DNA from 2 places in the Agathobaculum hominis genome. Region 2 is predicted to be linked to the other one. Evidence: a T-box and tRNA genes for the amino acid it is inferred to sense, from the RefSeq annotation. Region 2 holds a T-box; the other holds one or more tRNA genes.

Region 1 (15,378 bases), on a different contig from region 2:
CATGACGCTTCAGGACGATTTCTACGCCGTCCCCGCGCTCAGCGTGCAGCTTTCCGGCAAAACGCTCACGTTCCCCGACGTTCAGCCGTTCTTCGAGGACGGCCGCACCATGGTCCCATTCCGCGCAGTCGCAGAAGCGCTCGGCGCCGAGGTCGGCTTCGACGGCGGCACGGTTTCCGCTTCGCTCGGCGGCAAGGTCTGCCGCTTCGCAATCGGCGGCGACACCCTCACCGTTTCCGACAGGGCGACCGGCAAGGTGCTGAAAACCGTTCCGCTCGACACCTCGCCCATCGAAAAGGACGGCCGCACCTGCGTTCCCGTGCGTTTTCTCGCGGAAAGCCTCGGTCTGACCGTCGAATGGGACGACGGTGCACAGTGCGCGGTGCTGTATGACCGGGATGCGCTGCTCGAGAGCATCGACAGCGGCTTTACGACCGCGAACCGCTGGCTCGCCGCCGTGCCCAGACTGCAAAACGCTGATGCCGTGCGCATGGCGCTCACCGCAAAGCTAGACTGCACTGCGTTCGACACGATCAGCGGCGACAGAAAATACAGCGCTTCTGGCACGATGACGCTCATCTCGGACGGAAAAAGCGCCTCGCTCTCTGCGTCCGCCGATCTTTCTGCACTCGCGGGCCTTCTCTCATCCGACCTCATCAGCAGCGCGGACGGCCCGACCTCGCAGCTCTTCTCCGCGTCCATGCTTTCCTATTATAAGAGCGCGCTCAGGAACGCGGCGTTCGATCTGATCTACAACGCCGATACGGACACGCTGTATGTGCGCAGTCCGCTGCTGTTCTCCGCGCTCACTTCGAGCAGCGGTACGGACAAAAAGACGGACGGCTGGTATTATGAGGAGCATTTCAGCGAAAAGACCGCGCTCGGCGAGCTTTTGACGCTGTACCGGAACGCTGATACCCAAAACACCTGCGGCGCGGCGCTTCTCGCCTCCGCCGAGGCGTATGCGGAGGAATACGGCGGCTGGAGCGGCTTTTACAGCTCGCTCGAGGACAGGCAGAAGAACCTGTCCGCTGTACTGGGCGATGCGGTGTTCACGCGCTCGGGCGACCGCTGTACTGCGCAGCCCTCGGTCAAATCTCTGCTCGGCGGCGAAGAGGATGATATGGTCGGCGTCAGCGGAAGCTATACTCTCAACACGGCCACCGGTGCGGCGTCGGGAGATCTGGCCCTCGACATCAAGGGCAGTCTGTTCCCGGTTGCCAACCGCACCCGTCTGACCTTTGATCTCTCCGGCACGAGCGGCAGAATGACCCTCTACAACCACCTGCGCAATCAGGGCACGCTCACGTTCGATCTCTCGCTCAGTCTCGCCCCGTCCTCGGCACCGGTTTCCGCGCCGCCGAAGAACGCCGTGCTGACGCCGCTCGATGAGCTGAACGGAATATCCGGCCAGACCAGATGGAGAAACTGAAATGAAAGAATATCAAGACCTGATCGGCAAGATCATCATTGCGGCCGCCATCATCATCGCGGCGGTCATCATCGCCGGTGCGATCGAAAGCGCAGGCGTCAACATCCATCAGGGACTTGCCTATGCGGGCGAAATGCTCCGGTAACATAGCCGCCTCCCTCTTTCGACAGTCTAAGGGCGCACCTCGGTGCGCCCTTTTCATATGCACCTGCGCGTGCTATAATAAATAATTGTTCAAAGTATGTTCACATTGTTTTCAACAAACTGCCACACAGCAAATCTACAATAGAGACAGTAAACGATAAGGAGGCCATTCCAATGGACGACTTCAACAATAAATATGAAAATGAAAACAAAAATGCGGAAACGTCGATAAACGAGACCCCGGCCGAGCCGCAGGCGCAGCAGCCGAATGAAACGGCGCCGCAGCAGACCGAAACGCCGCAGGCGCAGCAGCAGCCACAGTCCGGCGAGGAGCCGCGCACCCCGTTCCAGACGCCGGTGCAGCACCCGGAGTATCAGTCTCCGCGTGAGCGCAGCAATGCACAGCAGTTCCAGTCCTCCCAGCAGCCGCCGGTTCAACAGACACCGCAGCAGCAGAACGGCATTCCGTACAGCGACGCATGGCATCAGCAGAATCAGCAGAGCGCAATGCCGCACCGCAGCAGAAAAAGCGGCCGCAGGCTCGTCATCGGCCTGTGCAGCGTTGCCGCGGCCTGCCTTCTGTTCGCCGGAGGCGCGGTAGCCACCTATTTCGTCACCGGCAGCAGCCAGACGGACAGCTCCGCATCTGCCTCGACCGACAGCGGCTCCACGCCGACCATGCAGATCAACAGCAAGCCCTCGGACAGCAGCTCGAGCTCCTCGGACGGCATGTCCGGCGAGGACATCTACAAAAAGGTCAGCCCCTCGGTCGTATCCGTTATCTCGACCACGAGCGAAGGACAGGGCAGCGGTTCGGGCGTTATCATGAGCAGCGACGGCTACATCATCACCAACAACCACGTTGTCGAGGGCGCGCAGTCGGTATCCGTCCAGCTGAATGACGGCACTTCGCTCGACGCGACCATCGTCGGCACGGATGAGCAGACCGACCTCGCCGTTATCAAGGTCAACTCCTCTGCCGAGCTGACCGCCGCAGAGTTCGGCGACTCGGACGAGCTCCAGCCGGGCGAATACGCCTACGCGATCGGCTCTCCCGGCGGCGTTCAGTTTGCGAACACCATCACCGGCGGCCGCATCTCCGCGATCAACCGCGACCTTACCGTCAATGACCGCGTCATGAGCCTGATCCAGACCGACGCTTCCATCAACAACGGCAACTCCGGCGGCGCACTCATCAACGAGTACGGTCAGGTCGTCGGCATCACCTCGGCCAAGCTGTCCGGCAACGCCTTCGGCAGCGCGACCGTTGAGGGCATGGGCTTCGCCATCCCGATCAACACCGCAAAGGATATCGTCGACGAGATCATCCAGAACGGCTACGTTTCCGGCCGGCCGTCCATCGGCATCACCGGCCGCAATGTCTCCTCGCAGGACGGCAGCATCTCGGGCGTTCAGGTCTATTCGATCGACTCGCGCGCCAAGGCCGCCTCTGAGGGTCTCAAGGTCGGCGACGTCATCACCGCAGTAAACGGCACTCCGACCCCGACCATGGACGAGGTAAACACCGTCAAGGCCGACAAGAAGGCCGGCGACAAGCTGACGCTTTCTGTCTACCGCATCTCCGAGGACAAGACCATCAACCTCACCATCACGCTGACCGATGCGCACGATCTGGAGGGCGACGATCCGGCTGAGACGCAGCAGCAGAACCAGAGCCAGAATGATAACTCCGGCAATTACGGTAATTACGGCAATGGCTACGGTAGCTTCGGCGGTTTCGGCGGCTTCTCCTCCCCGTTCTCGAGCTTCGGCTGGTAAAAACACAATATATAACAAGGGCATGGACCAAAGTCCATGCCCTTGTCTGTCGATAAAGTCTGTTTTCGCACCAAAACAGCAATCGCGCATCAGCGCGCATTCAAAAGCGTTTGCTGCGCAAACGCATCCAAACCGGGGGCGTGTACCTCGGTTTGGATACTTTGAGAGGGAGAAAGTTTCCGCATGGGAACTTTCGGACGTCCGTGTTCTGCGTAGTCAGAACACAGATTGTCGGCGAAACGTCAGTTTCGCGACAGTCTTTTTTATATCTTCGCGAGCGGAAGCGTAAACTCGAATTCGGTCTCGCCGCCGTCCGAGCGGACGGAGATCTCTCCGCCGTGCAGGTTGATGATATTCTTGACGATGTACAGACCGAGGCCTGCGCCGGTCTTGTCCATCGAACGCGAACGATCCGCCTTGTAGAAGCGGTCGAACACGTGCGGCAGATCCTCGGCGGAAATGCCTGCGCCGGTGTTCGAGATGGAGAACGCACAGAAGTCGCCCTCCGGATGGGCGCGGAGCGTCAGCCTGCCGCCCTCGTCGATGAACTTCACCGCATTGTCCACCAGGTTGTATACCGCACGGTACAGATGGTCGCGGTCGCCCATGACGATCAGCCGGTCATCAAGCTCGCACTCCACCTCCAGCTTCTTTTTCTCGATCTTCTGCTCGAAGGAGAGGATGATCTGGCTCGTCATGGCGGAGAAATCGAACGGTGCCGGACTGAGCAGCAGCTCACCCGACTGGATCTTCGCCGCGTCGAGCATACGGTTGACCATGCGCGACAGACGGCGCGTCTCCTCCGCGATGATGCGCAGATACTTGTCGCGCTGCTCCTCGGGAATGGTGCCGTCGATCATGCCGTCCACGAAGCCGCCGATCGTCGTCATCGGCGTTTTGAATTCATGGCTGACATTCGAGATAAAGCCGCGCGTCAGCTCTTCGAGCTGATCGAGGTCGCTCGCCATATTGTTGAACGAGACCGCCAGCTCGTCGATCTCATAGCAGTGATTATCCTCGGGGACGCGCACATCGAAGTTGCCGGAGGCAAATTCCTTCGCCGCCGCCGCGATATTCTTGATCGGGCGCGTGATATGCTGCGACAGAATGAACGAGATAATGAGCATCGCGGCGAGCGTCACGAGCAGGATGAGCACGAGCGTCTGCGTCGAATGCCGCACAACGCCGGCCGTTGCCGGGTCCTCGCAGGATACAAAGATGAGCGCCGCGACATTGCCGTCGCTGTCGCGCACGCAGCTGCCGACCGTGTAGCTCGTCGCCTCAGTCAGCACGCCGACCGAACCGACCGCGGCATAGCTGCCGCTGCGCGTGAGCTCGGAGACCACCTCGGCCGGCACGCGGTAGCCGCTGACGCTGTAGGTGGAGCCGTTCGGATGCGCCGCCATCTGCACCTCGCCGCTCTCGTTCGTGACGAGGACGGTCAGCTCGTCCTCCTTGGCGATGCGCGCGATGGAAAGCATGTACAGCTCGCGTATCACGTCCGAGTCCGTGCCCTGCATGACCTTGCTCTGCTCGGCAAGGCTCTGCACCGTGGTCTTCAGCTCGGTCTGCTTGGCGCGCAGCGCGTAGCTCGCCATCTGATGATAGAACACGCTGCCGGCGAGCGCGAACGCAACGACGATCAGAATAAAGTGGGTCAGGTACTCCTTGAAGAAAAAGCTGCGTTTTTTCATCGCTTACTCCTTGGTCTCGAACTTGTAGCCGACGCCCCAGACCGTTTTCAGCTCCCATTTATCCGACACGCCCTCGAGCTTTTCGCGCAGGCGCTTGACGTGCACGTCGACCGTGCGCGTATCTCCGAAGTAGTCGAAGCCCCACACCTCATCGAGCAGCTGTGCGCGTGTGAATACGCGGTTGGGACTGGAGGCGAGAAAGTACAGCAGCTCGATCTCCTTCGGGGGCGCGTCCACGCGCTTGCCCTTGATGACGAGATCGTAGGCCTGCTTGTCGATCACGAGATTGTCGAACGACAGCTTTTCGGGTGCGTCATCGGGCGCGATACGCCGAAATACCGCGCGCACGCGCGCGATGACCTCGGGCATTTCGAGCGGCTTGACGATGTAGTCGTCCGCACCCATCTCCAGACCGGAAACACGGTCGGCCGTTTCTCCCTTGGCGGTCAGCATGATGATCGGCACGTCGCTTTCCGCGCGGATCTCCCTGCAGACCTCCCAGCCATCCATGACCGGCATCATGACATCGAGCAGCAGCATATCCGGCTTGTCCGACTTCCATTTTTTTATGCCCTCGACGCCGTTTTCAGCCTCGAGGACGGTATATCCCTCGCGTTCGAGATACAGGCGCAGCAGCTCGCGGATGTTGGCCTCGTCCTCGACAATGAGTATCTTTTTGGGCATAGTTCTCCCCCCTGCTTTCGATAAAAATATCTATGATAATTATAACGCAGCCGGAAAGCGATTGCATTAACAAAATGTTAAACCGGTCAAACTTTTTCCGCCGAGAGCACGGTCAGCACGCCGTCCGCAACGGTGAAGCGAACCTCGAAGCCGCCGAAGGGAAAGCCGTAGACGCGGCCCGCCTCATGCTGATAGCCGGGACGGGGGTCCTGCGCGAGAACACGCAGCAGAGTCTCTCGTTTTTCCTGCGGCAAGGCGTCCAGAACGCCCTCCGCGCACTCGACGCGCACGGCGTCCCCCGCGAGGGCAAAGCTGCCCGACGCCTCGGGATGCGAATCGGTGTAGGCGAGATAGGGCTTGATGTCGAAGATCGGCGTACCGTCCATCAGATCCGCGCCCGAAATATGCAGCACCGCCCCCTCGGGCGTGCCGTATTCGACGCGGTGCAGGCGGACCGAGGACAGGCCGATGGCGTTCGGCCGGAAGGGCGAGCGGGTCGCGAACACGCCGACGCGGCGGTTGCCGCCGAGCTTGGGCGGACGGACGGTCGGAGACCAGCTCTCGCGCACCGCTTCGGAGAACTGCCAGATGAGCCAGAGATGCGAGTATTCCTCGATGCCGCGCAGCGCGTCCGCGTTGCGGTATTCCGGCTCGAAAACGATGCGCGCCGGCACGTCGGCAAGGCCGCTCTGGCGCGGGATGCCGAACTTGGTCGGAAAATCCGTGCGGATGCGCGCGATGATATGTGTCATGACGGTTTCAGACATAGACGTACCTCTTTTCGGAAACGACGGCTGACGGCGGGCGGCAGCTCGGCTTTTGTTTGTCTGCACTCAGAATTTTTGAAAAAAGAAAACCACTCACAGAAGTGAGTGGTTTCGTTGGTGGAAGTTAACGGGCTCGAACCGCTGACCCTCTGCTTGTAAGGCAGATGCTCTCCCAGCTGAGCTAAACTTCCATTTGGTGACCCGTGGGGGAATCGAACCCCCGTTACCGCCGTGAAAGGGCGGTGTCTTGACCGCTTGACCAACGGGCCAAGAGAAAAAAGTGGTAGCGGTAATTGGACTTGAACCAATGACCTTCCGGGTATGAACCGGACGCTCTAGCCAACTAAGCTATACCGCCGTTTGCTTTTCTCATCGTCGCCCTCTCGCTGACGACTTGTTTATAATACACCATAATCCGCGAAGTGTCAACACTTTTTCGAAAAAAACTTTAAGAAATTTTTAAAAAGATTTTCCGGCCCGTTTTCCGCTTTCGGAACGCGCTCCTCCCCGAGGCTGTCGAGCGCCTGCTCGCAGAACACACGGTCCCACTCATGCGTCTCAGCAAGCTGCGCCGCGTTCACCAGGAAGAACTCCTCGGAGACGTACTGTCCCCGGTCGGGGACCGGATCGTCAAACGTGCAGTCGATGAACCAGGTCCTGCCGTCCAGACGCACGGCATTCCAGCCGTGGTTCATCTGCTCGGAGGCAACGTAGACCGCCGGGATGCCTGCCGCATCGCACAGCATGGCGTAGGCGCGGCCGTAGCCGGCGCACACGGCCCTGTGGTCGAGCAGCGCGCCGTCCGCCGAAAACGGCGCCGTCGAGCCGTCAGGCTGCTCCTGCTGCTCGGTATCGACATCGTATTCGCACATCCGCACGAGGGCGTCATGCAGCGCGCGCAGCTTCTGCTCGGCCGTCATGTCCTCCGTGATGCAGTCCGCGGCGAGCGCCGCAGCATAGGCCTTCGCCTGCGCCTGCCGTCCGGGGCGCGACACCTCCACGCGCAGGTCGGTCGTTTTGTTCGCGCGCACGGTCGCGTGCAGCGCAAAGGCATACGGCCAGCGCGCCTCCAGCGCGCGGTAGACCGTGTCCGGGTCTACCTCCGACGAGCGGAAGCGCACCGGCTCCTCTCCTGCCTGCTGGAGCAGCTCCGCCGCCTCGAACGGCGTACTCACGCGCTCCGCCGACAGGTACGGATACCACACAAGTCCTGCGCTCACCGCGAGCAGACACAGCAGCAGCGCCCAGACTGTCCTGCGCATCCGTGTTCCCCCCTTCTCAAAAGCAAAACGGCGGACGACTGCGTGAGCCATCCGCCGCATTCTGCGAACAAATAGATTACATCAGCTTGACCGTGTAGTAAACCGCGGTCACGAACAGGTATGCCGCTGCCGCACCCATCACGACGAGCATATGCGCCGGAGCGAACAGGACGACTGCGGTCAGCACCGTCATGAGGATCGGCGTTACGGTCATCATCAGGAAGGCGTTGCTGCTGAAGCGTGCCTCTGCCTTTTTTCCGGTGTTCTTCGCCTTGCCCTGTCTGCCGCGAACGGAATTGACGACAGCGATCTGCGCAACGGTCAGAACCGCCGCCGCGATCAGAACGGCATACGCCATCCAGGTGAAGTTCGAGGAAACGAGGGCGCGGTGTACGAGCCACATCATGCCGAGCGCCGCACCGCAGTCCACGGTGATCACGAAGAACTCGGTCGAATAGGAATGGTAGACCAGATAGAATACCGCGAGAACGGGCAGGATCACATAAAGCGCCTTAATCGGAGCGATGCCGATGTAGCTGATCGCGCTCATGCAGACCGTCATGACAACGCTTGCGATCAGCAGATTGCGTCCGCAGATAATGCGGCGGGAGCCGTTTCTGCGGCCCGTGCGCTCCATGCCGAGCATGACCAGACCGCCGACGACACCGATGATGCCGATGGCGAGCAGGATTCTGGTAACGATGAGACCGATCATGAACGTGCTGCCGTAGTTGAGCAGGCGCTGAAGGATCATCAGCACCAGAACGCCGAGCAGGCACACGCTGAACACGGTCAGCACCTTGTTTGTTGTATATTCTTCCTCAGAAATTGGCTTTTTGCCCACATTGCTTTTTGCCAACGAAGTACACTCCCTCTTTTTACATATTTCCGCCTGCGTACAGCACTGCTGCCAGCGCTGCGACAGGCGCGGTCTCACACCGCTTATCGGCCTTTTGGCAAGGGAACAATCAACAAATCATTCCAAAAATCATTTTTTCGCGGTAAACGCGCTCCAGTCGTCGCTCTTCGCGTGATTTACGACCTCGAAACCCGCCTTTTCGAGCGCCGCACGAACCTCGTCCGCGCGTTCGTTCAGGATGCCCGAGCAGATGAGCGTGCCGCCCTCGGCGGTTTTCGCGAAGAACATCGGCGCCATGCCGATGATGACGTCCGCCACGATGTTCGCAACGATGACGCTGTAGCCGCTGCCGATGTCCTCTGCGAGCTTTTCGTCGCGCAGCGCATCGCCGCACAGGCCGCGGCCGATGCTGACATGGTTCTTTTCGGCGTTCTCCTGCGCCGTGCGCAGGCAGTTTTCGTCGATGTCCACGACCGTACGCACCTCCGCGCCGAGCATGGCCGCCGCGATGGCGAGGATGCCCGAGCCGGTGCCCATGTCGAGCACGGTGTCGCCCGGCTTTACGTTGTCCTCGAGCGCGCACATGCACAGCTGCGTGGTGTCGTGGCTGCCGGTGCCGAACGAGGACGCCGGGTCGATCTCCAGAATACGGCGGCCCTGCGCGTCGTCCACGGTCTCCCACGACGGCTTGATCATAAAGGAATGGCCGACCGGGAACGGCTTGAAATACTGCTTCCAGCCCCACTCCCAGTCCTCCTGACGGGTGAGCGCGGTCTCGGTGACCAGACGGCCCCAGGCGTGCTCCTCGTCGCGCGCCTTGAGGTTTTCGAGCGAGGTACGCAGCGCCGCATACTGCTTCGCGCCGGCCTCATCATCCGAAAGATAAATCTTCAGACAGGTCTCCTGTGCGCGCTTTTCGCGCACCAGATCCTCGTCAACATAGTCCCAGTAGATCTCGGTATCCTTGAGAAATTCCTCAAAGTCTGCGGCATCCTCGAGCACATAGCCCTCGATGCCGTTGTCCTCCAGAACCGCCTCGACCGGGCCGATGCCCTCGGTGGTAGTGTAGATGGTGACTTCTCTCCAGTCCATCCGTTCTCTTTCCTCCTTGTTATCGCCTCATTATAGACGTATCCGGGTCTGTTTTTGTTCCCCTTACAGGCGAACCAGACCGTATTTTCTTTCCCAGTAATGCACGACCTCATCCGGCTGCTCCCAGGTGCCGTCGTACAGCGCCAGACCGGGGAACACGCGCAGGCCCTTTTCGAGCAGGTCTGCGTTCTCCGCGCACAGGCAGATCGGGCGCGAGATCATATACCGGCATTCCTCGAGCGCCACAAGGTCATCCTCGGTCTCGAGCACGAGCTTGAACGCGCCGGAGTCATCCTCCGCCTCGAGCAGATCCTCGCCCAGACGCGGGCCGCATTCGATCTCGTCGGAAATGTCGATCGTCGGATCGATGAAGTGCGCGTTGGTGCCGTCGGGAGCAAGGATAAAATCGTCGTGGTCGCGCACGATGCTGCGGCAGTCCGCCTTCTCGTCGAGCGCGCGCAGGAGCGCCGGAACGCTGTCTCCCTCCGCCGGAACAACGATCTCCGTGTTGTAAAACGGCAGGTTTTCGTCGATCCATGCGGACGGAACGCACACGCCGAGCGACAGCCGCGCATAGGGCGCGGTCTTTTCGAGCGCTTCGGAGAGCTCCTCCATACTGCGGGCGCGCAGGATGACGGTCGTCACGCCGATGCGCTGCAGAACGCCGATGGCCGCGCGCACGTCCGTGCCGTCCGCGAGGTGTCCCTCATCGTCCTCGAGCGTCAGCTCCGCGATGACCGTCCGGCCGCAGATGTCGCCGAGCGCCAGCACCGCTGCGCGCAGAGCCGCAAAGGTCTCCGAGCCGCGCAGATAATAAAACGCAGCGTCCTCGTGCAGCCTGCCGCGGAAAGCGTCCTTGCACAGACCGATATAGTACAGCGTTACCGGGCGTTCGGTGTCCTCATCCTCTTCGTCGGGTACAGGCGGGCAGTCGAGCGCAATACCGACCGGAAGCGGATCGAGCGTCCTCTCCCATTCGTCGCAGGCGGCTCCGTCCGGGGCGACCGCCCCGGCAAACCGGTCCGGGTGTTCCCGCCATAAGGGAACGTCGTCCGGAGAAGTGAGCATAAGCTGCGGCTTTCGGCCGCTCTGACTTAAAGGTACGTCCACGATAGTTGTTCCTCCCATGCAGACATTTTAATATATCTTTGTGTCGTTTTTATGAATTTCGTTTCCATGTTCCGTCCGGACTCACGGTATACTGCTGCGGCTTTGCCGCCGCGAGACGGCAGATCTCGAGCGCCGACTGCATCTGCATATCGAGCGTGTAGGTCTTGCCGGAGAGCGCGGAGATCGCGTCCGAAAGCGCGGAGAGCATCTCAGGCGAAGCGCAGGCCGCCGCCGGCAGGTCATAGCTGCTGCAGAAGCCGGTCACGGCATCGAGCACATCGCCGTTAAAGGTGTTCGTCGGCTCGCCGATGAGGCCGAGCAGCTGAAGACGCTCGGTCATCGCGTAAATATTGTCCGAGACCTCGCCGAAGCACATGGTCCTGCTCGTGTCGAGCGCATGAAGGGCGTCCTCACGCACGCTGACCGTGCTGTTGCCGACCTGGATGTCCGGGGTCAGGCCCCTGCCCTCCCAGCAGCCCTGGCCGGGCAGCTCCATTTCGAGCGTTGTGATGACCAGCTTGTCGCCGTTGATGAGCGGCAGGTGCATCTGACCCTGCCCCTTGCCGTAGGTCTTTTCGCCGACGACGGTCACGTTTTCCGCGGTATCCTGAAGGATGCCCGTGAGCAGCTCAGCCGCCGAGGCCGTGCCGCCGTTGACGAGAACGACGATCTTGTTCAGCGGCAGACCGCCGCCGGTCGAGACGGTCTCATCCAGACCGCCCATGTCGTCGCGGTAGCGCACGCCGGCGAGCGTCACGCCCTTGTCCGGCGTCATGGCGTTGGCGATTTTGAAGGCGACGTCGATCAGACCGCCGCCGTTCCCGCGCAGGTCGAGCACGACCGCACGGGTATTCTTCTTCGCAAGGCCGTTCCAGATCTCAGAGAACGCCTGCCAGTCGTTTTCCGAGGCGAACGAGCTGATCTTGATATACTCGACGCCCTGCGTCAGCGTGCTGTTCGAGACGTAGACCTGATTGACCTGACGGCGCATGATCGAAACCGTGATGTCGCGGCCCTGACGGCGCACGGTCACGCTGACCGTCGTGCCCTCCTGCCCGCGCAGCTTCGAGGCTACATCTGCGGTCTCCGCGCCGCTGACGTCCTCGCCGTCGATCTTCACGATAAGGTCGCCGATCTGAAGGCCGGCCTCCTCGGCCGCGGAATAGCGCATGACCTCGCCGATCTGCACGCCGCCTGCGGTCTGCTGCAGGCCGACGCCGATGCCGACAAAGCCCTCGAGCGTGGAAAAGCCCTGCGAATACTCCTCGCTCGACAGATACATCGAATGGGTGTCGAGCAGGCCGAGGATATCGTTGATGACATCATACATCTCCTCGGGATGCTTTTCCAGATATTTGTTGATATAATTCTGAAGCACATACGGGTCATGCTCGGTCTTGATGCTGAACGCATCGATCAGGCTCCACACGCCGTCGAACCACGTTTCGCTCTGTCCGTCCGCCGTGATGGCGCCTGCCGGCGCGGTCAGCATGGCCGCCGAAAGCGCCAGTGCCGTCAGTCTTTTTGCTGTTTTCTTCATGAAATATTCTCCTCACGCGCTCCGCGTGACGATTGTCTGCTGCCTGTCAGTCAACTCCACAGCCTGTTACATCGACTCCGGCGCCTCTACGCCGATGAGCTTCAGCACGTTCCCGATGGTCTGCTTCGCTGCAAGGCACAGGGTCAGACGCGCGTCGCGCACCGCCGGCTCCGCATCCTTGATACGGCAGGCGTTGTAGAAGTGGTGGAACTGCTGCGCCAGAGCGACGGCGTACTTATTGAGGCGGGACGGGTCGCGGCTGACGGCCGACTGCACGATCTCCTCGGGCAGCAGCGCGATCTGCTTGATGAGCTGGCGCTCGTCCGAACCGCTCAGCACGGACAGATCGGTCTTTTCTGCGTCCGGCAGCGCGATGCCGCTCTCCTGTGCGTTTCTGAGCACGGAGCAGATGCGCGCGTGCGCATACTGAACGTAGTACAGCGGGTTGTCGGAGTCCTGCTTGATGGCAAGGTCAAGGTCGAACTCCATCTGGGTCTCAGCGGCGCGGCTGTTGAAGAAGAAGCGCGCTGCGTCTACCGGGATCTCGTCGAGCAGGTCGGTCAGCGTCAGGCTCTTGCCGGTGCGCTTGGACATGCGGACGACCTCGCCGCCCTGCATCATGCGCACGAGCTGCATGAGCACGATCTCCAGACGGTGCGAGCCGTCGAGACCGAGCGCGTCGAGCGCGCACTGCAGGCGCTTGACGTGGCCGTGATGATCCGCGCCCCAGATGTTGATGACGCGGTCAAAGCCGCGCTTCTCGAACTTGTTGCGGTGGTAGGCGATATCCGCCGCAAAATAGGTGTAAAAGCCGTTCGCGCGGCGCAGGACGTCGTCCTTGTCGCAGCCGAAGTCGGTCGAGCGCAGCCAGAGTGCGCCGTCCTCGGTCTCGTAGGTCGCGCCCTTCGCAGTCAGCAGGTCGATGGTCTCCTTGACGTAGCCGCTCTCATGCAGCGTCGACTCGCGGAACCAGACGTCATAGTTGATCTTGTAACGCTTGAGGTCGCGCTCCATGCGCGCGATATTGGTCGGCAGACCGTAGCCCTCGATGATGGCGAAGCGCTCCTCCGGGGTCTTTTCGAGCAGGCTGTCGCCGTACTGCTCGACCAGATCGTGCGCGAGCGCCTTGATGTCGTCGCCCTGATACCACGAAGCGTCGAACTCGATCGCGTCCTCGCCGCGGATCTCCTGAATATAGCGGCCCTCGACCGAGTGCGCGAACTTGTCTACCTGATTGCCCGCGTCGTTGATGTAGAACTCACGGGTCACGTCGTTGCCGGACCAGTCGAGCACGGAGGAAAGGCAGTCGCCCAGAACGCCGCCTCGCGCGTTGCCCATGTGCATCGGACCGGTCGGGTTGGCGGAAACGAACTCGACCATGACCTTTTCCGGCTTTGCGGCCTTGGTGCGGCCGTAGTTTTCGCCCATCTCGAATACGCCGCGGACGGCCTTCTCGTACCAGCTCTGGTTCAGAGTAAAGTTCATGAAGCCCGGGCCTGCGATGGTCACGGTGTCGAAGATGCTGTCCTCGAGCTCAAGGTTCGCGACGATGCCCTCTGCGATCTTGCGCGGTGCCATGTGCAGCGGCTTTGCGCACTGCATGGCAAAGGTGGACGCCCAGTCGCCGTTGGAGGAATCCTTCGGGGTCTCTACTGCGACCGGCGGGATGCTGCCCTCGGGCAGCTCGCCTGCTGCAACAGCCTTGTGATAAGCTGCCTCGACGACACGGGTCGCCTCAGCGCGTGCGATTTCATATGCGTTCATTCGTACACTCTCCGTTTTATTTTAATGATTGACTTTTATTTATATGATTTATGATACGACCATTTCAAAATGGTGTTCGCCCATCAGCGAGTTGTCCACCTCGACGGTGTAGTCGATGACGAGGCGGCCGCCGTTTTCGCCGACCGTGTTGCACACGTGCGACGTATGCGTCGCGATCGTCATGTCCTGCCCGATAGGGGTCTGATACAGACCGACATGGCGCTCATCCTCGGAAAACAGCATGTGCGAGGGGAAGGTTCCCGTGCGGATGAGGGTCACGGTCTTGCCGTCGAGCTTGACGGTGGTCTTGGTGCCTTCGAGGCCGGTCAGCTCGCTTTCCTCGTAGGCGATATAGTATTTTCCGCCGCGCTCATAGAGCGTCGCTGCGGTTTCAAGGTTGACGCGCTCCTCGTCGCAGCCTTCGAACTGCTGCCGCGAACGGATGGTCAGCCAGACATCTTTTTTCATGCTGTCAAATGCTCCTAATCAAAACCTGGAAATATCGACGAGTCCGGCGTTGGTCTCGACGTCCTCCTGCAGGAACAGTCCTGCAAGGCGGTCGAAGCCGGCCGGGTCGTCCGAAACATAGTACCGCGTGCCGCCCGGGCCGTCGTTCGGGTTGAACTGGGTCGAGGCGAGGTTGGCGGCCTCCGCGCCCGAGTCGATGAGCGTCACGTCCGGACCCATATAGTCGGAAATGACCTCCTCGAGCAGCGGATAGTGCGTGCAGCCGAGGATGAGCGTATCCACGCCCGCTTCCTTGAGCGGCGCGAGGTATTCCGCCGCGACCGTCTCGATGACAATGTCGCCCCGATGCACTCTGCCGTTCTCGACGAGCGGCACGAACAGCGGGCACGCCTGCGTGTACAGGCGGAGCGTGCCGTCCTTTTTGTGCAGATATTTTTCGTATGCGCCCGACCGCATGGTCGCGGCGGTGCCGATGACGCCGACCCTGCCGTTCTGCGTCATGGTCATCGCGCGTCGGCAGGCGGGTTCGACCGTGCCGATGATCGGAATGTTGTTCTCCTCCGTGAGCAGATCGAGCGCCACAGACGAGACCGTGTTGCAGGCGATGACGATGGCCTTGAGGTCGAACTGCCGCAGGAACGCAACGTCCTGCCGCGCATACTTCACGATGGTGTCGCGGCCGCGCGTGCCGTAGGGTACGCGGCTCGTGTCACCGAAATAGATGATGTTTTCCTTCGGCATGAGCGCATGCAGGCGGCGCACTGCGGTCAGACCGCCCATGCC
Region 2 (15,378 bases):
ATATTCATAACAGAATTATTAAACCACATTTCCGCGCAGAATGCAAGAGCGGTTTGCAGGAATTTAAGCGTTTTTTCCGTTTTTCATCGAGAAAGTGACCAGTTCCTCGCCCTCATGCTGAACATCTGTCTTTGCGACCGTCACGGTTTCCGGGATCGCGTCCGCAGAAACATCCTCAAGGACCGCAAGACCGACGCCGTGTTTTTCGCTGACCGACAGACAGTTTTTCGCCGGCTGATCGTCGATATAGATATCACGCGCCGGTTCGGCACCGCCGAACCAGAGCATCAGCGTTTCCGCCTCGGGATAATACGCTGCACGGTACAGCGTCACACCGCCATTCCTCTGTTTTTCCGAGATGAGCTCGCGCACCTCGAAGGTCTCGGACGGGTCTTTCTGCACAGACATCGCGCCGGTTCGGTATTCGGAATGAATATAATTATACTGCTGCACCTTGCTGATGATGCAGTACGAAAGCATGCACGCCAGAACGATGACGCACGCCCAGAGTGCGGTTTTCTTTGTTTTTGGCATAACTTCTCCTCCTCAGACCCAGGGGAATACCCAGCGAATGCTGAAAAACGTCGCGGCCATGCTCAGGCCGTTTGCGCACAGCGCATAGCAGACCGGATGTGGCGACGGACGTTCGCTCCTGAGCGTTTTGCGGTAAATGACGGCCTCCGCAATCCAGATGGCAAGCTCGAGCGGCACAAAAACAAAATACCGGTAAAGCGTCATGCCCTGTGCCATGCTCCACCCGGTGACAGCGGTCAGCACGAGCTGCGTTGCGATGTTCACGCAGAGGAACACTCTGCGGTTGCGCTCGTCCCAGAAGCCGAACGGAATGAGCAGCAGCCCTTCGATCAGCAGCGTCGGCAGCAGAGAGGAGAGAAACTGCTTTGCGTAATCGCGCCACGAATTATTAGTCAGGACCGTGTTCGCGGCGTAGTCGTAGGTAAATTCCTGCCACAGCCGGCAGCGCTGCTGCACGAACGAGAGCCGGGCGCCGTCCTTTGTCGCGAGGACGATGCGGAACTCGTCCGGGACGCCATGATAGTCATACCGGAAGGTGTCATCCGTGCTCTGTATCTCGCCGTACATCGGCAGGAGCGTACCGTCCAGCATGGCCAGATGCCACGTTCCTTCGCCGCCCGCATCGCGTGCCGCAGTCCGAAGATTCGTTATGATCTCGGCATCCATCTGTGCTTCGGAAAGATCGTTCCAGTCCTGATTATCAAACAGCTCATCCGGCGCTTCACCCGGCACGAGCAGATCAAGATAATAGATCCCGCTCGGCGGATTTTCCACATGGATGGTCATGCTCGGCTTTGGCCCCATGTCAGCGCGCGCTGGAACCGGCAGCAGAACGGCAAGCAGCGCGAGCACGCAGAAAACAGATGTCCGCTTTCGTTTCATAACTATTCCCTCCTTACCTTTATATGCTAATCGTAACATACAGAGGAAACAAAAACAAGTTACAAATACAATACGGTATGATTTTTCGTCCGTCCTGCTTGACAAAAGCTGTGTTTGCGGCTATAATAGCAAGGTAATACTGAGAAAATGCCATGAAAAAGAGGAGTATTTCTTCTTCGTCTGTCCAGAGAAGGTGCGGTCGGTGCAAGCACCTCTGCGAGAGGAAAGAAGGTCGCTTTGGAGCAGGGCAGCTGATTTGTGTTAAGCTGTTCCGTCTTGTCCACGTTACGGACCAACGAGCGCGCGGCTTTTTGCCGCGAATTCAGGTGGTACCACGGAGCACGCTTCGTCCTGTTTTGGACGGCGTGCTGTTTTTATTTTTGTAAAAAAATTGAAGGAGATAGATCTATGAGCGAACTGCCTAAGACCTACGACCCGAAAGCGGTCGAGGACAAGCTGTACAGCTTCTGGAACGACTCCGGCTTCTTCCATGCCGAAGTCAACCCGAAAAAGAAACCCTATACCATCGTTATCCCGCCTCCGAACGTAACCGGCCAGCTGCACATGGGCCACGCATTCGATGAAACGCTTCAGGACATCCTGATCCGCACCAAGCGTATGCAGGGCTACGAGGCCCTGTGGATGCCGGGCACCGACCACGCCGGCATCGCAACCCAGATCAAGGTCGAGGAGAACCTCCGCAAGGAGGAGGGCAAGACCCGTTATGACCTCGGCCGCGAGGAATTTCTGAAGCGTGTCTGGGACTGGAAGCACAAGTTCGGCAACCGTATCATCAGCCAGCTGAAAAAGCTCGGCTCGTCCTGTGACTGGGAGCGCGAGCGCTTCACGATGGACGAGGGCTGCTCCAAGGCGGTCCGCGAAGTTTTCGTAAACCTGTACAACAAGGGCCTGATCTACAAGGGCCACCGCATCATCAACTGGTGTCCGCACTGCGCGACCGCGCTTTCCGACGCCGAGGTTGAATACGAGACCCAGCCGGGCAAGCTGTGGCATATCCGCTATCCGCTCGCAGACGGCTCGGGCGATCTGGTCGTTGCGACCACCCGTCCGGAGACCTTCATGGGCGATACCGGCGTCGCGGTCAACCCGAACGACAAGCGCTACAAGCATCTCATCGGCAAGACCTGCATCCTGCCGATCATGAACCGCGAGATCCCGATCTTCGGCGACGAGTACGTCGATATGGAGTTCGGCACCGGCTGTGTCAAGGTCACGCCGTGCCACGACCCGAACGATTTCGAGATGGGTCAGCGCCACAACCTCGAGCAGATCCTCGTGTTCAACGAGGACGCAACCGTCAACGCAAACGGCGGCAAGTACGAGGGCATGGACCGCTACGAGTGCCGCAAGGCGGTTGTAAAGGACCTCGAGGAAGGCGGATACCTCGTCAAGATCGAGGACCATGAACACAACGTCGGAACCTGCTACCGCTGCGGCACCACCGTTGAGCCGATGACCTCGGCACAGTGGTTCGTCAAGATGGCGCCGCTCGCAAAGCCTGCGATGGACGTTGTCAACGAGGGCAAGACCAAGTTTGTGCCCGACCGCTTCTCCAAGACCTATCTGCGCTGGATGGAGAACGTACACGACTGGTGTATTTCGCGTCAGCTGTGGTGGGGTCACCGTATCCCGGCGTTCTACTGTGAGGACTGCGGTGAGATGACCGTTTCCAAGACCGATGTGCACACCTGCCCGAAGTGCGGCGGTACGCATATCCGTCAGGAGGAGGATGTTCTCGATACCTGGTTCTCGTCCGCACTGTGGCCGTTCTCCACGCTCGGCTGGCCGGACAAGACCCCGGAGCTTGATTATTTCTATCCGACCTCGACTCTTGTCACCGGCTATGACATCATCTTCTTCTGGGTTGCACGCATGATCTTCTCCGGTGTGGAGCACATGGGTGAGACCCCGTTCAAGACGGTCTATATCCACGGTCTGGTGCGCGACGCGCAGGGCCGCAAGATGTCCAAGTCGCTCGGCAACGGCATCGACCCGCTGGAGGTCATTGACCAGTACGGCGCGGATGCGCTGCGCTTCACCCTCGCGACCGGCAACAGCCCCGGAAACGATATGCGTTTCTCGGACGAGCGCGTACAGGCGTCCCGCAACTTCTGCAACAAGATTTGGAACGCATCGCGCTTCATCCAGATGAACCTCACCATCGACAAGGACAAGGCAGTTCAGCTGCCGGCAGACCTTGCGCTCGAGGACAAGTGGATCGTCTCCAAGTTCAACACGCTGGTTGCCGACGTTACCCGCAACATCGACCAGTACGAGCTCGGTCTTGCCGCCTCCAAGCTGAACGACTTCATCTGGGAGAACTTCTGCGACTGGTATATCGAGATCGCAAAGACCCGTCTCCAGACCGGCGACGAGAATGTTCAGAAGGTGCTGTGCTACGTCCTGTCGGGCGCAATGCAGCTGCTGCATCCGTTCATGCCGTTCATCACCGAAACCATCTGGCAGGCACTGCCGCACGAAGGCCCGTCCGTCATGGTATCCAGCTGGCCGGAGTACGACGAGAAGCTGAACTTCTCCGTCGAAGAAGCGCAGATGGAGAGCCTGATGGACGCTGTCCGCGCCATCCGCAACCGCCGCGCTGAAATGAACGTACCGCCCTCCAAGAAGGCCAAGGTACTCATTCTGACCGAGAAGAAGGACACCTTCTCCGCGGGCGCAGGCTTCTTCCCGAAGCTCGCATACGCATCCGAGATCGAGCTGATCGACGCGGTTCCGGCGGACGCTGCCAAGATGGCATCCGTAGTCACCGGCGACGCACAGATCTATATGCCGATGGGCGACCTCATCGACTTCGAGGCCGAGCGGGCCCGTCTCGGCAAGGAGAAGAGCAAGGTCGAGGCCGACATCGACTTCGTTATGAAGAAGCTGAACAACCCGAAGTTTGTCGATAAGGCACCCGAGAAGGTTGTTGCAGCCGAGCGCGAAAAGGCGGACAAGCTGCGCGAGCATCTCGCAAAGCTCGAGGAGTCTATCGCAGCTCTGGGCTGAAAATCAAGCTGAGATAAAAAGCGGAAGCTCCGGCTTCCGCTTTTTGCGTTGTCATGCTTTCAATTTCGCCCAGACTATGCTATAATACAGCCATTACTAAACGAAAAAGGAAAGGTTTCATCATGGACACCGAATTCCCTAAAACAGCTGTTGAATATATCCACTCACTCGGCCGTTTTTCCGGCAGGCCCGGTCTGCACCGTATCCGTGCGCTGTGCAAGGCGCTCGGCGATCCGCAGGACAGGCTGCGCTTTGTTCACCTCGCCGGTACGAACGGCAAGGGCTCGACCGCTACCATGATCGCCTCCGCGCTTCAGGCAGCCGGTCTGCGCACAGGCCTGTACACCTCGCCGTATCTCGTGCAGTTCTACGAACGTATCCGTATCGACGGCTCGATGATCTCGAGCGACGATCTCGCGCACCTTTCTGAGCGTGTCGCGGTTGCCTGCGAAAGCCTGACGCTGCCCGAGGGAGAGACGATCGGTGAGTTTGAGTTCACGACCGCAGTCGCCTTCCTGTACTTCGTCGAGCAGGGCTGTGATATTGTCGTACTGGAAACCGGTCTCGGCGGCCGCTGCGACGCAACCAACGTCATCCGCAGTCCGGAGGTGTGCGTGATCACACCGATCTCGCTCGATCATATGGCAGTCCTTGGCGACACGGTCGCTGAGATCGCGGGAGAGAAAGCCGGAATCATCAAGTCCGGCGCTGATGTCGTCTGCGCAAACGGTCAGGAGGAGGACGCTCTCGCCGTACTGCGTCATGTCACTGCGTCTCAGGGTGCGGTCTGGCACGAGAGCGCGGATACGCTGCGTGTGCTTCGCTGTGATCTGAACGGTTCTGCCTTTATATGCGACGGACAGGGCTACACCATCGCCATGCCCGGTCGGCATCAGCTTCAGAACGCCTCTACGGCGCTCCGCACTCTGGATGCGCTGCGTCTGCGCGGCTGGGATATCCCGGTCGAGGCCGCCGTGCGCGGTCTGGCACGCGCGCGCATCGCCGGAAGACTGGAGCGCGTGGTGGACGCACCTCTCGTGCTGCTCGACGGTGCGCACAACGCCGCAGGCATCGACGCGCTGTGCGGTGCGGTGCATGACCTTTTGAAAATGCGCCGTCTGCATGTTGTCATGGGCATGGTCTGCGACAAGGAATACGAATACTGCGTGCACAGAATGGCGCGACAGGCTGATGCCTTTTATGCCTGCACAACAAATGCGGCAGAGCGCTCACTCGGTGAGCAGACCATTGCTTCACTCGCAGAGCAGGAATGCGGAGAGGTCTACGACTGCCGCAGCACCGAGCACGCGCTCGAGCTTGCGCTCGACCATGCATCCCCGACGGACTGCATTCTCGTCTGCGGCTCGCTGTTTCTGACGGGCGAGGCTGAGAAGATCCTGCGCGGCCGACCGAAAACGACAGATTAAAACCGAATAACCTGCTAAAATAAGCCTGTACCGGCAAACGGTACAGGCTTTTTCTGTTTCGAGGTGAAAAATATGCTTGATATTACCCAGACCGAGGTCGACCGGACACTGACCGTCCGCTATACCGGCGAGCTCGACCAGCACACCGCCCGTCAGACCATAGAGCGCAGCGAGGATCTGCTCGTGCTCTATCCCTGCGACAGTCTCGTGCTCGATCTGTCCGGTCTGACCTTCATGGACAGCTCAGGTCTTGCGGTCGTGCTGCATCTGCACCGCACCTGCGCGCGCTGCGGCTGCGACTTCCGCGTGCGCGGCACGCCGCCGCAGCCACAGCGCGTCTTTGACGCCGCCGGTCTGCCGCAGGTCATCGTATTCGAAAGGGGTGAGTAACGTTGCGGACAGTCAGCAACAAAATGAGCATCAAATTTGAAAGCCGCTCGGTCAACGAGGCGTTCGCGCGGCAAGCGGTCGGCGCGTTTGCTTCGCAGCTCGATCCGACCATGGAGGAGCTGGGCGACATAAAGACCGTTGTCTCCGAAGCGGTCACCAACGCAATCGTACATGGCTATGCAGACAGGAGCGGCTTCATCACAGTCGCCGTGCGCCTGTTCGAGGGGCGCGCGCTTGAAATCAAGATCAAGGACACCGGCTGCGGCATCGAAAACGTCGAGCAGGCAAGAAAGCCGATGTTTACCACCGGCGATGATTCGCGCAGTGGCATGGGCTTTACCATCATGGAAAGCTTCACCGACCGGCTTCGTGTGCGCTCTGCGCCGGGGCGCGGCACGGTCGTGACCATGACCAAGGTCCTGCGGGAGCGGGAGACTTGACCGAGCGCATGACGGCGCTGCTGCGCCGTGCATCCGAAGGCGACCGTGAAGCCGAGAGCGCGCTCGTCTCGGAAAACAGCGGACTCATCCATACCATCGCGCGGCGGTATTTCGGGCGCGGCGCGGAGCCGGACGATCTGTATCAGCTTGCCTGTGTCGGCTTCATCAAGGCGGTGCGCGGCTTTGACCCTGCGCGCGGGAACGAGTTTTCGACTTATGCCGTTCCCAAGATTGCCGGGGAGATCCGCCGTTTTCTGCGCGATGACGGCGCGGTCAAGGTCAGCCGTGCGGTCAAGGAACGCGCGGTGCGTGTGCGCCGGGTGCAGAGCGAGCTGGAGGGCCGGCTCGGCCGTTCCCCGAGCGTCAGTGAGCTTGCCGCTGCCTGCTCGCTGACACCTGAGGAGGTCGCTGTCTGCGAGCAGGCTGACGTATCGGTCGACTCACTCGAACGCGAGCTTTCGGGCGGCGGACGCCTCGGGGATCTCGTGGGGGATGAGGGCATGGAGGAGCGAACCTGCCTGTATCTGTCGCTCGAGGGAGCGCTGCAGAGCCTGCCCGAGCGCGAGCGGCAGGTCATTGCGCTGCGCTTTGCGCGCGACATGACCCAGCAGCAGGTCAGCCGCATCATCGGCGTGTCGCAGGTGCAGGTCAGCCGCATCGAAAAGCGTGCGCTCGCGGCGCTGCGCGAAAGGCTGTGCGACACATAAAGGAACCGCCCCGGAACGCTGATAAAAGCTGTTCCGGGGCGGTATAATTTTAAATGACCTGCATGAACAGGCTTGCGCTCTTCGCCATGAGGCGCTTGGTGCCCTTTTGATCGAAGGCGATCTCAAGCAGCGCGTCGCCGCCCATCGGCTTGACGGAAACGATCATGCCGTCTCCGAATGCACGGTGGCGGACACGGTCTCCGGCTGCATAATCGGGCAGGGGAACGGCGGGCTTTGCCGGTGCGACCGATGCACCCGGCTTTGCCGCTCCGGCGGAGACATAGCGTGCACGCATGACCTGCGGACGGTCAAGCGTCGGGTCGGGTGCGGTCGCGGCAGAGAAGCGGCGGCTCTCGACAATATTGCTGTCGAGCAGCTCCTCCGGCATCTCGTCGATGAAGCGGGAGGGATGAGCGTACTGCGTGCGGCCGTACAGCAGACGGCGCTCAGCGCAGGTGAGGTACAGCTGCTCCTTCGCGCGCGTCACAGCGACATAGCACAGACGGCGCTCCTCCTCCATGTCCTCCTCCTTTTCCATCGCGCGGAAGCCGGGGAACAGGCCGTCCTCCATGCCGGCGAGGAACACGACCGGGAACTCGAGGCCCTTTGCCGCGTGCATCGTCATCATGATGACCGCATCCTCGTCCTCGCCCGACTGGTCTGCATCAGTGTAAAGCGCCATGTTTTCGAGGAAGTCGCCAAGCGACGGATTTTCGTTCTTTTCCTCGTAGTCGACGATATAGGACTTGAGCTCCTCGATGTGCTCGATGCGGCTTTCCTCCTCTGCGCCGCCCTTGAGCTGAAGCGCACGGAGATAGCCGCTCTTGTCGAGCAGTTCATCATACAGCTCGGAGAGCGAAACGAACTCACGCAGGCGGCGCAGATTTTCGATCATCTCACCGAATTTCTCCATCGCCGCCGCGCCGCGCGACAGGGCAGGGTACCCCGAGGCATGGCACACGACGTCATAGAGCGTGACGCCGTTCTCGACTGCGGCCTGCATCGCCGTTTCGACCGATTTATCGCCGATCTTGCGCGCCGGAACGTTGATAATGCGGCGCAAGCGCAGCTCATCCGCCGGATTCTCGATCATCCAAAGGTAGGCGAACATATCCTTGATCTCAGCACGGGAGAAGAAGTCGCGGCCCTTGTAAACGCGGTACGGCACGCCCGCTCGGATGAAGGCGGCGGCGATGTTGTCCGACAGCACGTTGTTGCGGTAGAGTACCGCGAAATCGCCCCAGCGGCGGCCCTGCTCGACACCCTCGCGGATCGTGTCCGCGATATAGCCTGCCTCACCCTCCTGACTGTCCGAGCGGTGCAGCTTGATCTTCGCGCCGGCGCCGTGGTCGGTCCAGAGCTCCTTGCCCTTGCGTCCGACGTTGTTGCGGATGACCTCGTTCGCGGCATTCAGAATGTTGCCGGTCGAGCGGTAGTTCTGCTCCAGACGGATGGTTTTCGCATCCTTGAACTGCTTTTCGAATTCAAGGATATTCGTGATGGTCGCGCCGCGGAACTTGTAAATACTCTGATCGTCATCGCCGACGACGCAGATGTTCTCATAGTACCCGGCGAGCAGGCTGGTCAGTACATACTGTGCGTAGTTCGTATCCTGATACTCGTCTACGAGCACATAGCGGAACTTGTGCTGATAAAACTCGAGCACCTCCGGGTTGTTCTGGAGCAGCAGCACGGTTTTCATGATGATGTCATCAAAATCGAGCGCACACGCCTTTTTCATTTCCTTTTCGTACTGGCGGTAGATATCCGAGACCTTTTCGCGGAAATAGTCGCCGGCCGCATCGGCAGCGAACTGCTTCGGCGTCATGAGCTTATCCTTCGCGCGGCTGATCATGCCCATCACGGTGCGCGGATCGAACGTCTTGGGGTCGAGGTTCAGTTTTTTCATCACATTCGTGATGACGCGCTTTTTGTCGTCCTCATCGTAGATGGTGAACGCGCTCTCGAAGCCCAGCAGGTCGACATGCCTGCGCAGAATGCGCAGGCATGCGGTATGGAAGGTATACGCCCAGACTGCGCTTGCGGCCTCCTCATCACCGAGCGCAAGCTCGAGTCGCTCGCGCAGCTCGCGGGCGGCTTTATTGGTGAAGGTGATGGCGATCACCTCCCACGGCTTTGCCGGACGCACCGCGCACAGGTGCTCGGCCCGCGCCCGGTTTTCCGGCTTCGGATCATTGAGGTATTCTGCGAGAAACAGCAGATCGTCATCCGTTGCCCATTCCGGGGCAAACGGGTCGGTAAGGCCCTGTCCGAAGCGCAGCAGATTGATGATCCGGTTGATGAGTACGGTAGTTTTGCCGCTGCCCGCGCCCGCAAGGATGAGCAGGGGGCCGTCAGTCTGAAAAACCGCTTCGCGCTGCCGGGCGTTGAGCTTTTCAAAGCGCTGCTCGATGATCGCCTGTCGAACGGATGCGTATTTCATATCAAATTTGGTCGGTTCCATATATGTCCTCGTTTCGTCATGAAGATATACAAAATCAGCAGCCGCTCAGGCAGGCGGCTGTACATTATCAGTATATCACAGACCGAGAGAGAAAACAAATGTTCTTTTTATCTGCTTCCGTTCAGAGGAATTCGGTCGCGATGTATTTCCTGTCGCAGTCTGCCGGGGTATAGACCCATCGGTCGATATGGTCGCCGGAAACAAAATAGCGCGGCGGCTCGGGCGTATCTGTATGCGGCAGAATATCGATCACGCTCAGCTTGATCTTCATTCGCTGCGGCAGGATGGATTTGATGTAGACCGAAACCGGCGTGCCGGGCGTCAGGCCCTCGCGGTTTTCCGCGAGCCCGGAAAGATTGGGCGCCAGCTCGATAAACACGCCGTAGGGTTCGACCGAGCGGACGATGCCGCGTACAGTCTCACCCGCGGCAAACAGTGCGGCATTCTCCTCCCAGGTGCCGAGCAGCTCGCGATGCGTGAGCGTGATGCGGCGGTTCTCCACGTCCACCGACCGCACAGCCGCACGGATGCTCTGCCCGACGGTCAGCCGATCAGAGGGATGATAAATGCGCGAGACCGACAGGTTTTCTATGCCGATGAGAGAGGGCAGACCGCAGCCGATGTCGACGAACGCGCCGAAGGGTTCCAGATGGGTGACGGCTGCCGGGATAATGTCGCCCGGCGAGAGCGAGGACAGCAGAGCCTCCTGCGCACGCAGCTGCACAGCGGTCCGCGACAGCCATACCGTCGGCGGCTCGCTCTCCTCATCAATATCGGTCACGACGAAGCAGGTCGGCTTTCCTACGCGCGAGAGCACAGCGATCTCCCGCACCTGCCCCTCTGCAATGCCGAGCGCACAGCACGCGCGCGGCATGACGCCCCTTGCAAAGCCGAAGTCGAACAGCAGATCGTGCGCTGCGGTACAGCGCAGCGCCGGAGCCTCCAGAATCCGCCCTTCATCCTGTGCGCGCCGCAGTCCCTCGAGCGAATGCAGCGCCTGCCGGACGGAGGGAAGCGTTCCATAGCTGCCCTCAGGCAGGAAATCGTCGGTTTTCATCATAAATGCACAGCCTCCTTTATTGTTCCGAGCTTTTTCATTATATGAAAACCGGAGTTGAAAATATGAATGGAGCAGGGGACGGAAAACGCAGAAATACAGTCGCTTTTTCGCGCTGCCTGTGCTATAATAAAAACAGAAATAAACGCAGGGGGAGTGATACCGATGGACGTTCAGGTCGGCGATATCCTTACGATGAAAAAACCGCATCCATGCGGCTCGAAGCAGTGGAAGGTGCTGCGCACGGGCATGGATTTCAAGCTCAGCTGCGTCGGCTGCGGACATGAGGTCATGCTTCCGCGCAGCAAGGCGGAAAAAAATATACGCAGTATCGAACGGGAGGGTGAAACGATATGCTGATTGACGGCAGACAGATGCACATTCAGATCAAAAAGGGCGATATCGGCCGCTATGTGATCCTGCCGGGAGACCCGGCACGCTGCGAGAAGATCGCGCGCTATTTTGATGAGCCGCAGCAGCTCGCCCAGAACCGCGAGTATACGCTCTGGACGGGCAGTCTGGACGGCGTTCCGGTCGCGGTCTGCTCGACCGGCATCGGCGGCCCCTCTGCGGCGATCGCCATGGAGGAGCTTGTCGAGTGCGGTGCGGACACGTTCATCCGTGTCGGCACCTCGGGCGGCATCGTAGACGAGGTCAAGGGCGGCGATATTGTCATCGCGACCTCTGCCATCCGTCAGGAGGGCACAAGCCGTGAATATCTGCCCATCGAGTTTCCGGCGGCCGCCAGCTTCGACATCGTGCTCGCGCTCAAGCAGGCCGCAGAAAAGCTCGGCTATCCGCACCATGTCGGCGTGGTCCAGTCCAAGGACAGCTTTTACGGCGAGATCCGCCCGGCGCTGATGCCGATCGCGGACGAGCTCACCGCAAAATGGAAGGCCTGGAAGGCTGCGGGCGCGCTCACGAGCGAGATGGAGTCCGCGGCGCTCATGATCGTCGCGCAGGTGCTCCATGTCCGCTGCGGCGCGGTGCTGAACGTGCTGTGGAATGCAGACAACGATGACGCGCCGGCTATTCCGCCGGATGCAGCTGAACGCGGCGTGCGCGCCGCCGTTGAAGCCATCCGCATCCTCATCCGGGAGGATCGCGCAAAGGCATGAGCAAGGTCACACCATCAAACCGCACGGCCGACCTCGGGAATGACCCGGTCGGCCGTCTGCTTGTCCGGCTCGCGCTGCCGACCATCACCGCGCAGATCGTCAATCTTCTCTACAATATCGTCGACCGCATCTATATCGGGCGCATCCCGCTCGAGGGCAAGCTCGCGCTGACCGGCATGGGCGTTACTTTTCCGGTCATCACACTCATCTCCGCGTTTTCCGCACTCGTGGGCATGGGCGGCGCACCGCGCGCCTCGATCGCCCTCGGAGCAGGGGAGAAGGATCGCGCCGAACGCACGCTCGGCACCTGTGCCGCCGCGCTCTGGAGCCTTGCCGCCGTGCTGACCGTGCTGTTCCTGCTGTTTCAGCGTGACCTGCTGCGGCTGTTCGGCGCGTCTGCCGATACGCTGCCGTATGCGATGCAGTATCTCAGCATTTATGTGCTCGGAACGGTTTTCGTCATGACAGCGCTTGGCCTGAACGGCTTCATCACCGCGCAGGGACGTTCGTCCGTTGCCATGAAGACCGTCGTGATCGGCGCGATACTCAACGTGCTGCTCGATCCGCTGTTCATTTTCGTGCTCGGACTGGGTGTGCGCGGCGCGGCAGTCGCCACCGTGCTCTCGCAGGCGGTCTCTGCGGCATGGGTACTGAAATTTCTTACCGGAAAAAGCACCGTTCTCCGGCTGCGGCGCACAACGCTTCGGATCGACCGCAGGCTGCTCACGCCGGCGCTTGCCCTCGGCGCGTCGCCGTTCGTCATGATGTCCACGGAAAGCCTGCTGACCGTCGCATTCAATGTTTCGCTCCAGAAATACGGCGGTGACCTTGCCGTCGGCGCAATGACCATCCTCACCTCGGTCGCGCAGATGATACAGCTGCCGCTGACCGGTCTTGCGCAGGGCGCACAGCCGATTTTAAGCTACAACTTCGGCGCACACCGCCCCGACCGCATGAAGCAGGTCGTGCGCTGCAACATCGCGCTTGCCGTTGTGTTCGCCGCATCAATCTGGGGCATTGTGCAGCTGACGCCGCATGCGGTCGTTCATCTGTTCACATCGGATACCTCGCTGACCGATATGACGGTCTGGGCGCTGCGCATTTACATGGCGCTCGGATTTACGAACGCCTTTCAGACTGGGTTTCAGCAGTCGTTCGTGGCGCTCGGTGAAGCGAAAATCTCGCTGTTCCTCGCGCTGGAACGCAAGGTTTTCCTGCTGATACCGTTCATTTTCATTCTGCCCCGCTTCTTCGAGAACAAGCTGTTCGCGGTCTTTCTCGCCGAGCCTGTTGCAGATGTGCTCGCGGCCGCGACCACCACGGTTCTGTTTCTCATCCGCTTCCGGAAAATCACAAAAGAAATGTGAAAACACGGAACATCTGCTTCTTTCCTTCGTCTAATCTGGTAGACAGCATACACAGAGACGCATACAGAAAAAGGAGGAACTGACATGAAACGATTACTCGCAGGAACGCTTGCCGCCGCTCTGGCGCTCGGCCTGACCGGCTGCGGTCAGCAGCAGGAAGAGGGCGATGCCAAGCCGGTCATCTCTCTCTATCCCGAGCAGCAGGAAGAGTGCTCTGCCAAGCCGGTCATCTATCTCTATCCCGAGCAGCAGACAGAGGTCGAGGTTTCGCTCGATTATGACGGAACGCTCACCGCGGCCTATCCGGCGTATGAAAACGGCTGGCGTGTCACCGCCGAGCCGGACGGCACACTGCATGACGAAAACGGAAACGAATACTCCTACCTGTTCTGGGAAGGAGAAAACGATGCCGACTATGACTTCTCAAAGGGCTTCTGCGTTGCCGGTGCAGACACCGCAGATTTTCTCCGCGAAACGCTCTCCGGCATCGGTCTGACACCGAAGGAGTATAATGAATTTATCGTTTACTGGCTTCCGAAGATGCAGGGAAACCCCTATAACCTGATCTCCTTCCAGTCTGAACGCTACACCGATGGCGCAAAGCTCACTATCGACCCGAAACCGGACAGTGAGCTCCGCGTATTCATGGCGTGGAAACCGCTGAACCGGGCGCAGCCGATCGAACCGCAGACGTTCCCGTCTTTCGAGAGGGACGGCTTTACCGTTGTCGAATGGGGCGGCTGCGAGGTAACGAAATAGTAAAACGGCACGCCGAAAGGCGTGCCGTTTGCATCTTGTTATGCTGTAATCTTCTTAAAGCTTTTCCAGCAGGCAGACGCAGTGAGCGGCGATACCCTGCTTTGCACCGGTGAAGCCCAGCTTTTCCTCAGTCGTCGCCTTGACGGAAACACGGTCGACATCGCATTCCATGGCAGCGGCAAGATTCTCGCGCATCTGCACGATATGCGGCGCGAGTTTGGGCGCCTGCGCGAGCACGGTTGCGTCGATGTTGCCGACCTGCCAGCCCTTTTCACGGATAAGCGCACTGACATGGCGCAGCAGAGCCAGACTGTCCGCACCCTTGTAGGCCGGATCGGTATCAGGAAAATGCCTGCCGATGTCTCCGAGCGCGAGCGCGCCCAGAAGCGCATCCATCACCGCATGCGTGAGCACATCTGCGTCAGAATGTCCGTCCAGGCCAAGCTCGAACGGAATATCTACGCCGCCGATGATACAGCGCCGCCCTTCGACCAGCCGATGGACGTCGTAGCCGTGTCCGATCCGCATATTCATTTCTTTTCCCTCCTGTACAGGAACGCCTCCGCGACAGCAATGTCCTCGGGCGTTGTAACCTTGATGTTTTCGTAGCTGCCCGAGGTCGCGGAAACCGTCTGACCAAGCGCCTCCACCGCGGCGCAGTCATCCGTAAAGCTGCGGCCGTTCGCTGCCGCATCCAGCAGAGCATGCAGCAGCATATCCCTGCGAAAGACCTGCGGGGTCTGTACTGCGGCAAGCGTATCGCGCGGCACATCAGCTGCGATCTTTCCATTCTCGATGCGTTTGATGCTGTCCTTGACCGGGACCACAGGCGCAGCTGCACCCGTTTTTGCGGCCTCAGCTACAGCCTGCGTGATGACCTCATCGGACACGAGCGGCCGCGCGCCGTCATGCACTGCCACGAGCGCACAGGCCTCAGACGCGGCAGAGACGCCTGCGAGGACCGATTCGGTACGGGTATCGCCGCCGCGCGTCAACGTGCGCAGCTTTGTGATGCCGTTTTCTGCGGCAAGCGTCCGATAGACCTCCATATCCTGCTCGCGGCAGACCAGTACGATGTCGCGAACGGCGCCGCACATCTGAAACACCGTCAGCGTATGCGCGAGTACGGGCTTTCCGCAGAGCGGGAGCAGCAGCTTGTTTTCGCCTCCCATGCGCCGCGACGAGCCGGCCGCAACAACGACC

What was found. The T-box of region 2 lies ahead of H8S02_RS06155 (valine--tRNA ligase). A T-box ahead of a tRNA ligase gene usually reads a tRNA of that ligase, here a tRNA-Val.
Region 1: it encodes a tRNA-Val, which carries the amino acid that the T-box ahead of H8S02_RS06155 (valine--tRNA ligase) is inferred to sense. The anticodon was not compared.

What each region holds. Positions count from the first base shown of each region.
Region 1 is NZ_JACOPK010000002.1:265,776-281,153, reverse strand. Features, by position in the region: gene H8S02_RS03160 (copper amine oxidase N-terminal domain-containing protein) at 1-1,432, shown strand, start outside; gene H8S02_RS03155 (hypothetical protein) at 1,434-1,577, shown strand; gene H8S02_RS03150 (S1C family serine protease) at 1,751-3,355, shown strand; gene H8S02_RS03145 (sensor histidine kinase) at 3,619-5,049, opposite strand; gene H8S02_RS03140 (response regulator transcription factor) at 5,053-5,733, opposite strand; gene tsaA (tRNA (N6-threonylcarbamoyladenosine(37)-N6)-methyltransferase TrmO) at 5,820-6,500, opposite strand; tRNA gene H8S02_RS03130 (tRNA-Val) at 6,616-6,691, opposite strand; tRNA gene H8S02_RS03125 (tRNA-Glu) at 6,695-6,769, opposite strand; tRNA gene H8S02_RS03120 (tRNA-Met) at 6,782-6,858, opposite strand; gene H8S02_RS03115 (transglutaminase domain-containing protein) at 6,926-7,762, opposite strand; gene H8S02_RS03110 (hypothetical protein) at 7,839-8,621, opposite strand; gene prmA (50S ribosomal protein L11 methyltransferase) at 8,751-9,713, opposite strand; gene H8S02_RS03100 (hypothetical protein) at 9,777-10,823, opposite strand; gene H8S02_RS03095 (S41 family peptidase) at 10,873-12,363, opposite strand; gene argS (arginine--tRNA ligase) at 12,430-14,127, opposite strand; gene H8S02_RS03085 (DUF1934 domain-containing protein) at 14,176-14,595, opposite strand; gene murI (glutamate racemase) at 14,614-15,378, opposite strand, start outside.
Region 2 is NZ_JACOPK010000004.1:224,069-239,446, reverse strand. Features, by position in the region: gene H8S02_RS06165 (hypothetical protein) at 64-534, opposite strand; gene H8S02_RS06160 (hypothetical protein) at 547-1,416, opposite strand; T-box leader at 1,560-1,773, shown strand; gene H8S02_RS06155 (valine--tRNA ligase) at 1,825-4,446, shown strand; gene H8S02_RS06150 (bifunctional folylpolyglutamate synthase/dihydrofolate synthase) at 4,569-5,873, shown strand; gene H8S02_RS06145 (anti-sigma factor antagonist) at 5,946-6,263, shown strand; gene spoIIAB (anti-sigma F factor) at 6,287-6,703, shown strand; gene H8S02_RS06135 (sigma-70 family RNA polymerase sigma factor) at 6,700-7,410, shown strand; gene H8S02_RS06130 (ATP-dependent helicase) at 7,460-9,874, opposite strand; gene H8S02_RS06125 (S1 RNA-binding domain-containing protein) at 9,996-10,934, opposite strand; gene H8S02_RS06120 (DUF951 domain-containing protein) at 11,097-11,291, shown strand; gene udp (uridine phosphorylase) at 11,285-12,049, shown strand; gene H8S02_RS06110 (MATE family efflux transporter) at 12,046-13,416, shown strand; gene H8S02_RS12530 (hypothetical protein) at 13,501-14,175, shown strand; gene ispF (2-C-methyl-D-erythritol 2,4-cyclodiphosphate synthase) at 14,230-14,709, opposite strand; gene ispD (2-C-methyl-D-erythritol 4-phosphate cytidylyltransferase) at 14,706-15,378, opposite strand, start outside.